2 regions of the Actinopolyspora sabaoui genome follow, and region 2 is predicted to be linked to the other one. Evidence: riboswitches for the same ligand, from Rfam matches in the RefSeq annotation. Region 2 holds a riboswitch; the other holds the start of a gene.
What was found. A riboswitch is a leader RNA that binds a small molecule or an ion and turns the genes downstream of it on or off. The one in region 2 is predicted to bind cobalamin.
Positions count from the first base shown of each region.

Region 1: it holds a riboswitch for cobalamin, as region 2 does, so the genes downstream of both, ACOQFL_RS16490 (ABC transporter substrate-binding protein) here and ACOQFL_RS06855 (putative cobaltochelatase) in region 2, are expected to answer to the same signal.

Region 1 covers NZ_JBMIHH010000008.1:164,283-170,021, forward strand. Annotated here, with positions in the region: gene ACOQFL_RS16485 (FecCD family ABC transporter permease) at 1-530, opposite strand, end outside; gene ACOQFL_RS16490 (ABC transporter substrate-binding protein) at 542-1,579, opposite strand; cobalamin riboswitch at 1,600-1,772, opposite strand; gene ACOQFL_RS16495 (1-aminocyclopropane-1-carboxylate deaminase) at 2,107-3,117, shown strand; gene ACOQFL_RS16500 (LamG-like jellyroll fold domain-containing protein) at 3,538-5,439, shown strand; gene ACOQFL_RS16505 (CHAP domain-containing protein) at 5,507-5,739, opposite strand, start outside.
Region 2 covers NZ_JBMIHH010000003.1:390,305-396,043, forward strand. Annotated here, with positions in the region: gene ACOQFL_RS06855 (putative cobaltochelatase) at 1-1,395, opposite strand, end outside; cobalamin riboswitch at 1,432-1,601, opposite strand; gene ACOQFL_RS06860 (GNAT family N-acetyltransferase) at 1,645-2,121, opposite strand; gene ACOQFL_RS06865 (adenosine deaminase) at 2,274-3,275, shown strand; gene ACOQFL_RS06870 (S1 family peptidase) at 3,497-4,363, opposite strand; gene ACOQFL_RS06875 (LysE family translocator) at 4,686-5,321, shown strand; gene ACOQFL_RS06880 (S1 family peptidase) at 5,347-5,739, opposite strand, start outside.

The sequences.
Region 1 (5,739 bases), on a different contig from region 2:
GCCGCCAGGGTGACCATCGAACCGGCGAACGCGGCCACCATCGGGGTGGCGAGCGTCCCGAGAACCGTGGCGCCGGTAACCAGTAACGTCACGGCGCCCAAGGAGGCTCCAGATGAGATCCCGAGCAGGAAGGGATCTGCGAGCGGGTTGCGAACCAGTGCCTGCAGTGCGGTCCCCACGGCCGAGAGTCCGGCACCGACGATCCCGGCGAGCAACACTCTGGGAAGCCGCACGTCCAGCAGGATCGTGTCGTAGGTGGCCGGCCAATCGGGATCGATCCCTCCCGGAGAAACCCGGTGCACGAGGATGGCGGTCACGTCACTCGGAGGTAGCGAGACCGACCCGACGGCGAGACCGACGACGACGGCGACCACCAGAGCGGCGCCGAGCAGGACCAGTACCAATGGGTAGGAGATCCGGCGCTCACGAGGCGAAACGTGCTCCGGAGCGGGGCGCGTCGATTTCGCTGCCGGGTTCGATTCGACTGCCGGGTTCGTGTCCTCCGACACGGCGTCGGCGGAGCTCCGCACGTTGCCTCCGCTCACCGGAACCGTCCCGGATGCAGTTGCTCGCTCAGCTCGGCCACGGCGCGGGGTACGCGTACTCCCGCCACGGCGGTGGAAAGCGGAAGCACCGCGAACCTCCGGTGCTCGATGGCCGGAACGTTCGCCAGCGCCGGCTTTTTCAGCAGCAGGCGTTTCTTCTGCTCGACCGTGGTCGATCCGTAGTCCAGGATCAGGATTCGTTCGGGACGCCGCTTGATCACCTGTTCCCATGAGACGTCGACGAAGCCGTCTCGCTGGTCGGCGAAGACGTTGCGGCCGCCGGACATCCGGACGATCGCGTCGGCGATCCCGTCACCGCCCGCGGTCAGGGCCGACTTCGTGCCGCTGTCGTAGACGAATACGCTCACCGGTTCCACCTCGCCCAGCTGGTGCTGAGCTTCCGACAGCGTCGCGTTCATACGGTCGATGAGCTCTCGGGCCCGTTCCGGTACGTCGAAGATCTTCGCGATCGTGCGGATCTCCTCGTGTACCTCGGAGATGCCCACCCCTCCATCGGTGCAATTGGCGATGTTCAGGTGAGTCCTGATGCCCGCCTCGCGCAGTCGCTCACGCGAGCGCCCGTCCTGCTGGCCGAAGGCGGAGGTGTAGCCGCCGTAGACGAAGTCGGGTGCCTGTTGCAACAGCGCTTCGTAGGAGGGGTATCGCTCTGCCAGCACCGGAATCCGCCGGTACTCCTCGCGATACTCCGCGAGGATGCGATCGTCCAGGTAGGCGGTACCGACCATGCGATCGGCCAGACCGAGCGCGAGCATGATCTCGGTGGTGTGCTGGTTCATCGTCACCGCGCGTCGCGGAGGGCGCTGGTAGGTCGTGGTCTCTCCGCAGTTGGTGACCGTGACGGGGAACCCGGCCGGGGACTCTTCCCGGGCACCGGCGTTCGTTCGCGCGCCGGTGGTGCCACATCCGGCGATCAGCGCGGTCAGCGTCAGCGCGGCCAACAGCGTGGCGGCGCGGCGTGGTCGGTCGCCTCCGGCGCGGGGCCGGGCGACGATACGTGTCGCCGGGTGGCGCATCGGTCCTCAATCCATCGTCGAGCGATACCTGCGCCGCAGCCGGTCTCCTGGCTTCCGGATCGTCGCGTCCACGTTGCCTTCCCGGCGCTTGGGCCAGTGGCGTAGCTGGTGCGGGGACGCTTCCCGGTCACAGTGGCGAGGACCACGCCGGACTCTCACCGGCTTCCCGTGCACTGCGGCGAAAGCCGAAGTTACACGCTCGATGCGCGATGTTGGACCTTCGCATGACATTACCCACTCAGTCACCCCTGGCGGGACTGCCGGATGTGCGAGCCGAGGTTGGGCTTGTGCTGCGTGGCGGCGCGCGGGACAGCGCATGCACCGGCGAATTGACGTCCTCGGCGGAGAACTCCCCCTATCGGGCAGCGGGATCGACGACCCCCCGGCGGCGCTACCGGGCTCGGTTTGGGTGCGAGCTGGTGCTCGGCTGGCCGGGCGGCCGTGGGTGGACGTGACAGCGCGGAGAGCGCAGGATCCCGGTGGTGGAGCAGCCGAGCCCCGCAGACTTTCGATTGGACAGGAGGAGCATGTCTCTGAGCGACTTCCCACGTCATCCCCTGCTGTTCGGGCCCAGCCCGATCCATCCTCTGGAACGTTTGACCAGCCATCTCGGTGGGGCGCGGGTGTGGGCCAAGCGGGAGGACTGCAACTCCGGCCTCGCCTTCGGCGGCAACAAGACCCGCAAGCTGGAGTACCTGGTTCCGGACGTCCTGGCCAACGAGTCCACCCACCTGGTCTCGATCGGTGGGGTGCAGTCCAATCACACCCGGCAGGTCGCGGCCGTCGCCGCGAAGCTCGGGTTGCGGGCCCGTCTGGTCCAGGAGAGCTGGGTCGACTGGCCCGACGCGGTCAACGACCGGGTCGGAAACATCCAGCTCTCACGCATCATGGGCGCGCAGGTCCAGCTCACCGATGCCGACTTCGACATCGGCTTCAAGCAGAGCTGGCAGAACGCGTTGGAGGAGATCCGCGCGGAAGGAGGCACGCCGTACGCGATCCCGGCCGGTGCCTCCGACCACCCGCTCGGCGGGCTCGGGTTCGCCAACTGGGCCCACGAGGTCGCCGAGCAGGAACGGGAGCTCGGCGTCTTCTTCGACACCATCGTGGTCTGCAGCGTCACCGGTTCCACGCACGCCGGCATGATCGCCGGTTTCGCCGAGCAGGAACGGCCCCGCCGGGTCCTCGGGATCGACGCCTCCGCGAAGATCGACAGCACCCGCACTCAGGTCGACCGGATCGCGCGAGACACGGCGGAGAAGATCGGGCTGGGCCGGGAGCTGTGGGACGAGGAGATCACCGTGCTCGAGGGGTGGGCGGGTGAGCACTACGGGATCCCCGTGGAGTCGACGCTGGAAGCGATCCGGCTGACCGGCAGGCTCGAGGGCGTCATCCTCGACCCGGTTTACGAGGGCAAATCGATGGCGGGGCTCATCGATCTCGTCACCTCCGGCGAGATCGGACCGGACAGCAACGTGCTCTACGCACACCTCGGTGGCCAACCCGCCCTGAACGCCTACAGCGCCCTGTTCCGGAACTGACCCACGACGTCGGCCGCGGCAGTGACGCACCGGTGCCAGCGGCGCCACGGATACCTGGAGCCAATGCGACTCCACGGTAAGCCGAGAACACGGAGTCGCCGGACCCGATGTGGTCCGTTCCGAACGCACGCCGTGCCTGTTCGGGTTTTGGCGCCGTGGTCGAGCCGTCGGGGCGGCCCGAGGTGTGCCGAGGGCTTCGCGGGACCGCGCTCGCAGGGTAGCGATGCGTCTCCGTCTCCCCACCACAGCCGGAGAGGAGATGTCCACCCGTCGCGTTCACGAGGTTTCGAGGGGCGAACGACGGTTCGCGCTCATCCGCCGGTGGCGCGGCGTTCGGCCGTGCGTCACCGCCACGCCAACCGTGGTGACCAGGCTGGCAGCGAACACAACCAGCCAGGATAGCCCCGTTGGGAGAGCACTGTGGACACCGATTCCGAACACCGCGACGTCACCCGTCGCGGCCTGTTCCGCGCCGTCGCGGGCACCTCCGTCGCGATCGCCACCTCGTCGGTCACCGCCACCTCGTCGGTCACCGCCACCGGTGCCGCGGCCGACGCGCGAAGCGGGTGGCACGGCCACTCCGACACCGGCACCCGCTTCACCCTTGCCGTCATGCCCGACACGCAGTACCTGATCGACGAGGGAGGTTCCGACCCCGAACCGGTGCGCGCGGGACTGCTGTGGGTGGCGGAACATGCTCGGAAGCAGGACATCGCCTTTCTCGCCCATCTCGGTGATGTCAGCGAACACGGCACCGAGCGAGAAATGCGGATCGCCGATCAGGCATTCCGCGGCATTGGCCACCGGATGCCCTACAGCGTGCTGGGCGGCAACCACGACGTGTCGGGCGACGATCAGCGCGGCGACACGCCCTATCTGCGCACGTTCGGACCGGACCGGTTCGCCCGGATGGACACGTACGGCGGCTCCTCGCCGGACGGCTACAACAGCTATCACGTCTTCGAGGGTGGTGGTCGGAGCTGGCTACTGCTCGCGCTGGACTGGCGGGTCTCCGATCACGGAGTGCGGTGGGCGCGGGGCGTGCTGGACAAGCACCCCGAACTGCCGACGATCCTGACCACCCACGACCTGGTGTGGGCCGAGGAGGACGGGACGGCCCACCTTTCCGAGCACGGGCAACGGTTGTGGGAGGGGCTCATCCGCGGCAACGACCAGATCTTCCTGGCGCTCGGCGGCCACTACTGGCCCTGCGGGCGCACCACGCTGACCAACGACGCGGGCAACGCCGTGCACCTGCACCTTGTCAACTATCAGGACTACTACTACGGCGGCGCCGGGATGATCCGGCTGTACTCGTTCGATCCGGTGCGCGGCATGATCGACGTGGCGACGTTCTCGCCGTGGTTGCGCGAACAGCACGCCGCACGGCGCTCGCCGCTGGAGGCCGCGAACGTTGAACTCACCACGAACTCGGACCGATTCGGCGTCGAGCTCGACTTCGCGGAGCGGTTCGCGGGATTCGCACCACCGACCTCGTCGCCGCAGCGACCGGCAGCGGAGGTGGTGCACCGCGACACCGTGGCCTACTGGCGGTTCGACCGCTCGGGGTTCGACGTCGGGAACGACGGTGCCCCGGTGGCGGTGGGAGCGGTCGCCCGGGATCTCAGCGGCAACGGCAACGACCTGACCGTGCAGCGCCTGCACGGCGGGCCGCCGGAGGTGCTGACCTTCTCCGGCGAGCACCACGACGCCGCGCCCGCGCACGCGAGTCTGTGGTTCGACGGCGGCCAGAGCCCCAACAGGGGAGGGGTGCTGCGGGCGAAGCGGGGCGCGCCGATCAACAGCGCGGGGTTCACCCAGGGGTACACCATCGAGACGTTCCTCAAGTTGCCCGAGCCGTTCCGGGGTTCGCACGCCTGGATGGGCATCTTCGGCTGGGAGGGCCGCGCGGGGGACGCGGGCAAGGACGGGGGCTACTCGACCGACGACGCGCCGTGCGGCCTGGCCCTGTCCGGCGAGCGGTTCCTGCAGTACGTGGTGTACCCGCACAACCGCGATGACGACCCCACGTGCTGGAGCCACACGCTGCCCCTCGGGCAGTGGGTGCACGTGGCCGTGGTCAACGACGCTCGGCACACCACCGTGTACGTGGACCGGTCGAAGGTCGCGCGCAACGCCGCCGCTCGGTCGAAGGGAATCACCACGCTCGGCGAGCCGTTCGCGCTCGGGGCCAAGCAGAGCGCGGGGCGCTACGGCCAGGGTTTCCACGGCTCGCTGGGTGACACCCGGATCACCGCTCGCGCGCTGCGGCCCGAGGAGTTCCTCAGCGCGGTGAGCTCGGACAGCGGGCGGGGGCGTTGAGCGAGAGGAGGACCTGAAGCACGGGCGGGCCACGAGCGAGGCTGAACCGCAGGCTGCGGCGGTCGCGTCACCAGGGGCGCACGCCGCCGTAGAAGGTGTTCTCGCCGAGCTCGTGCGTCTTGCGCATGACCCTGTCGGGGTTGTCTCCCGTGTTGCCCTCGATCAGGGTAACCCTTTCGCCCTGGATCTTCTCGACCACACCGATGTGGTGGCTGGAGTCGGGGGTCGTCGGGCCGGTGCCGAACAGCAGCACGTCGCCCGGCCTGGCGCTGTCCAGCTGGGCACTGCCGTAGGCCGTGC
Region 2 (5,739 bases):
GCCGAGCCCGGGAATCTCCAGCAGCCGAGCCCGGAACGTGCTGTCCGAGGCCTCGGAAGTCCGCTCGCGCGGGGCTCCGCCGGAGCCCTCGGAGCTGTTCCCGTCCGAACCGTTGGCAGCATTACCGGCGGCATCGTCGCCGGAAGGCGGTGCCCCTTCGGCCCCTCCCGAAGGGGCGTTGTCGGGCCCCTGGGGCGCGTCCGGAGCGCCGGTGCCACCACCTCCGGAACCGTCCTCGTCCGAAGGCCCCTCGTCAGGGCCGTCAGTGGGGCCGTTCTCGGAATCGTTCGACTCGGAACCACCGTCCGAACCGGACGTGACCGAGTCCGACGCGGACTCCTGCTGCTGCGCTGCGTCCTGTTCGGCATCGGCCAGGGCCTGCTGCAACTGCTGCTCGTCCATTCCCGGCTCGTCGAACGGATCGCGCCGTCGGCGGTGTGGCAGCGCCAGCCTCGCCGCGGCTTCCACGTCCGCCGCGGCGACGGCGTCGACTCCCCGCCATGCGGCGTGCGCGACCGCGGCACGTGCCAGCACCAGATCGGCGCGCATACCGTCCACCTCGAACGAGGCACACACCGAAGCGATCCGGCGAACCTCGGAGTCCGGCAGCTGGACGGAGTCGACCCGGGAGCGGGCATCGGCGATGCGTCGCGCGAGCTCGGCGTCCTCCTCCGCCCATTCCTTCGCGAACCCGACGGGATCGGCCTCGAAGCGCAGTCGACGACGCACCACCTCGGTACGCGTGTCGACCTCGCGCGAGGCAGCTACCTGCACGGTCAGCCCGAAGCGGTCCAACAGCTGGGGACGCAGCTCGCCCTCTTCCGGGTTCATGGTGCCGACCAGCAGGAACGACGCCGCGTGCGACAGCGAGACCCCCTCACGCTCGACGTGGGAACGGCCCATGGCGGCGGCATCGAGCAACAGGTCGACGAGATGGTCGTGCAGCAGGTTGACCTCGTCGACGTAGAGCACCCCGCGGTTGGCCGCGGCCAGCAGACCGGGCTGGTAGGCGCGGACTCCCTCGGTCAACGCGCGCTCGACGTCAAGCGATCCGACCAGGCGGTCCTCGGAAGCGCCCACCGGGAGTTCCACGAGTTGGGCGGGGCGACGAGTCCCGGCCGCCGCCTCGTCGTGCGGCCCGTCGGGGCAGTCCGTGTCCGGCTCGGCGGGATCGCAACCGAAGCGGCAGTTCTCGACGACGTCGAGAGCGGGCAGCAGAGCCGCGAGCGCACGCACGATGGTCGACTTCGCGGTACCCTTCTCCCCCCGCACCAGCACCCCGCCGATACGCGGGTACACCGCGTTGAGCAACAACCCCAGTCGCAGATCGTCGTGCCCGACAACCGCGGAGAACGGGTATCGCACGGTGGACGGTGCCGATGTGGCAGCGGTCATCGCCGGTATTCCTTCCTAGGGTCTCGGACGCCCCTGGTTGCGGAACGCAGCAACGGCAGTGTCCTGACTCCCGGATCGCCGCGTTTCTCCGGCCTTCCCGGGTGACTCCCGGTGGCCAGTTCGTGGGAAAAACGCTCCCCGGTCACAGTGGCGCCGGCCGTGCCGGATTCACACCGGCTTCCTGACCGTTGCTTGCTTGGGCCACGTCGCATCCTCGCAGAAGCCCGTTCGGGCACCAAACGTCGTGCCCTACCGCGTTACTCCCGTCACTGTCGGGTCCCGATACATGTCGATGTGCGGTATTCCGTCCTCCTCATAGGGCTCACCGCACTCGACGAACCCGAACGACCGGTAGAACCCCACCGCATAGGTCTGGGAGGAAAGCACCGCGTACGACTTGCGGACCTCGGCGACAGCGGCACGCATCAGTTTCTTGCCGAGCCCCATTCCACGGGCGGAAGGGGCGGTGCACACCCGTCCGATCCGAAAGGTGCCGTCGGGGTCCTCGAGCAATCGCAGATATCCGAGCACGCCGGAATCGGCGGAGTCGATCCAGAAGTGGCGGGTTGCTCCTTCGAGGTCACGACCGTCGAGTTCCGGATAGGGGCAGTGCTGCTCGACGACGAAGACGTCCACGCGCAGCCGCAGCATGCGGTAGAAATCCTCCGGCGCGAGATCGGCCGTGTAGGCGCGCTGCACCGCGGTGGCGAGGGGATGCGGGTTCACCCTCCAGTACCTATCACACCGTCGCGTGATCCCGGGCGGTCGTGGCGTGCGGAGTCCGCCATGCCACGACTCGGCGGAGGGCTCCGCGCGGAACGGGACGGAACGGTTACGTTTACTTACTTCGGTTCACCGCCACAGGGAGGGACGAGACATTGAGCACGGAAACCTCGACGGCGCTGCGAGTGCCCAAGACCGAGCTGCACATCCACATCGAGGGTGCGCTGGAGCCGGAACTGACGTTCGCCCTCGCCGAGCGCAACGGCCGCACGCTGCCGTACGCGGGGGTGGAGGAGCTGCGTGGGAAGTACGAGTTCGGTGACCTGCAGTCGTTCCTGGATCTGTACTACACCGGCATGAACGTGCTGCGCAGCGCGGCGGACTTCACCGAGCTGGCCGATGGCTACCTCGCCAGGGCGGCGGCGCAGGGTGTGCGCCACGCCGAGATCTTCTTCGACCCTCAGGCACACACCACCCGAGGGGTGGCGCTGGAGACGGTGCTCGACGGGCTGGAGGCATCGTTGTCGAGCAGCGAGCGTCGCTTCGGGATCAGCACCGAGCTGATCGCGTGCTTCCTGCGCGACCGAGGCAGTGAGGAGGCCGAGCGGATGCTGGACGAACTGTTGGAGCACCGGCAGCGCATAATCGGCATCGGCCTCGACTCCGCGGAGCTGGGGCATCCGCCGGGAGACTTCGCGAGGGTGTTCTCCCGGGCCCGGCAGGCGGGGCTCCGGTTGGTGGCCCACGCGGGCGAGGAGGGGCCTGCCGACTACGTCTGGCAGGCGCTGGACGTGCTGGGGGTCGAGCGGGTCGACCACGGGGTGCGGGCTCTCGACGACCCCGAGCTGGTCAGCAGGCTGGCACGTGACCGTGTTCCGCTGACGGTGTGTCCGCTGTCGAACGTGAGGCTGCGCGGTGTGGCGAACCTGCGGGAGCACCCACTGCCCCGACTGGTCGATGCCGGTGTGCTCACCACGATCAATTCGGACGACCCGAGCTACTTCGGTGGGTACGTGGGTGACAACTTCCGGGCGATCGAGCGGGAGCTCGGGTTCGGCGAGACCGCGCTGCGCGAGTTCGCGCGCAACTCCGTCGAGGCGTCGTTCCTCCGGGACAGCCGACGCGAACAGCTGCTGACCGAGATCGAGTCGGTCTGACTTCCTCCCCGGAGCGAACGCCGAGAGTACCGCCGACGAGAGAAACGGTGAGTCCGCCGGGAGCGTCAACTCGGTATCCGCGCGCCCGGACTGACGGCCGTGCCCCGGGACGCTCCCGATGATGAGGGGCACCTCTCCCGCGGCGCCCGGCACCCGTTCACCGGAGCGGAGTGGTCGTGGCCGGTTTTCCCGAAACGGACCACTCCGCCCCGGCGGCGAGTTCACCGGACGGGAGTCACCGCGACATCGCGAATCTTCGTCGCGTAGGAGGAGAGCCGCGTGTAAACCCCCGGAAAGCCGGGGCGGGCACAACCACTTCCGTAGGAGACCAGCCCGACCAGTCTGCCGTCGACCACGAACGGCCCTCCCGAGTCCCCGCCGCACGCGTCCTTGCCTCCGTCGGGATATCCCGCGCAGAACATCGCGCCGGGATCGAAACCCGGGTATGCCCGGGAACATCGGGAGTTCGACATCACGGGAACCCGTACCGAACGCAGCACCGGTGAGGTCGGTTCCGACTCGGCGGTGCGTCCCCAGCCGTAAACGGTGCCGGTGGTGCCCGGCCGATACCGCTCCCGCTCCTCGGCGGCCACCAGTTTCAACGGCGGCGCGGGGGCCCTGCTCCGCAGGGTCAGCACGGCGACGTCGTAACCACGGGTGAAGTGCTCGTACCGCGAGTGTCGCCACACCTCTTCGACGGCGATCACCTCGCCTTCCCGGGTTCGGAGATCGCGGCGATCGAGCACGACCCGGATGTCGGTGATTCTCCTGGCCGCACCGGTTGCCGGATCGAGCGTGCAATGCGCCGCGGTAACGACCTCACGAGCGGACACCAGCGCACCCCCGCAGAAGTGGGTCCCGGCGGAGTCGGTGAGTGCGACGGCCCAGGGTGCGGCCTCCGGGGCGGTCGCGGTACCACCGACGATTCTGCCCCGCACGTCACCGCGCTCGGCCATCGGTTCCGCCTGAACCACAGTGGTGGTTTGCACGGCCCACAGCAACGGAACCAGGCAGCACACGAGCACCCCGAGTCGACACCGCAGCGGTCGATTGGCCTCCTCGAGGGAAGTGCCGCCGTGAACCCACAACAGTGGTCTCCAGTTCTGCCCGAGCGTGTTGAATCCACGACGGAACGTAGCGCCTGTTGTTGCACCGAACACAGGAGGGACAACTCACAGCTGTAGCGTAATTTTTTTCGTTATACTCGCCTTCAGGCGAAAAAGTTGCTTCTTGGTCGGACTTTGCGCGGCATTAATCCTGAAACACCAACCGGGCAGTCCGGCAAGCGACGAGACGGGCCCCACGATCTCCCTCGAACGTGTGAAACCTGTCGTCCACAAGTGACCTCTTGTCGGTGAAACGTGTGTCGACGACCCGAATCGGCCACGGTCACGTACGGAAAGGAACGGCATGCTGCTGGATCCGGGAACCCTGCCGGGCTTCGTGCTCATCAGCACGGCGGTAGTACTCACCCCCGGCGTGGACACGTTCCTGTTGCTTCGCACCTCTATGAGGTTCGGGACACGGCCGGGGCTGTACACCCTGGCGGGCATACACACCGCGAGCCTGGTGCAGGTGGCCCTGGTGATCTCGGGCCTGGGAGCACTCGTCACCAGCAGGCCGGAAGTGCTCTCGATGCTGAAGTGGGTGGGAGCGGCTTATCTGATCTATCTGGCAGCGACCATCCTGCACGGACTCTGGCGCTCCCGGCACGGCGACACCGCCGACTTGCTCGGTGACGCCCCGGCGACGCCGGATGCCAACCCGTACCTGCGGGGGCTGTTCAGCAACATCACCAATCCCAAGATGCTGCTGTTCAGCCTGGCCTTTCTGCCGCAGTTCGTGGGAGCCGCGAGCAGTCCGGCCCTGCAGCTGACGATGCTCGGGCTCGTTTTCCTGTCGTTGGCCGCCGTGTGGGAGCTGGCGATCGTGCTCGGCGCCTCCCGCGTGGCGGGCCGACTGCGGAAACCGAGCATCCGCAACTCACTCGACGTGGTCAGCGCGGCCGCGTTCCTGGGGATCTCCGTGGGACTGGTGGTCGGCTGAACGGCCCGACGCGAGTCTTCCGAGGTCAGAACCGGGCCCGTATCCGGTCGGTATAGGCCGCCACCTCGGTGTAGACCCCCGGCTTTCCGGGGCGGGCGCATCCCACGCCCCACGAGACGATGCCGATGATCTTGTTCCCGACGACCAGCGGACCGCCGGAATCACCCTGGCAAGCGTCCACTCCCCCATCGGGGTACCCCGCGCACACCATCGCGTTCGGCACGAACTGGCGGTCGTAGACCTTGGCGCACTCGGCGTCACCGACCACCGGAACCGTCGCCCGGTGCAGGACGTCCGAGTGCTGTCCCTCTTCGGAACGGGCTCCCCAACCCAGCACGGTCGCCTCGGTGCTGTCACCGTAAAGGCCGTCGTCGCTCGGGGTGGCCAACTTCACCACCGAACGTGACACAGGCTCCCG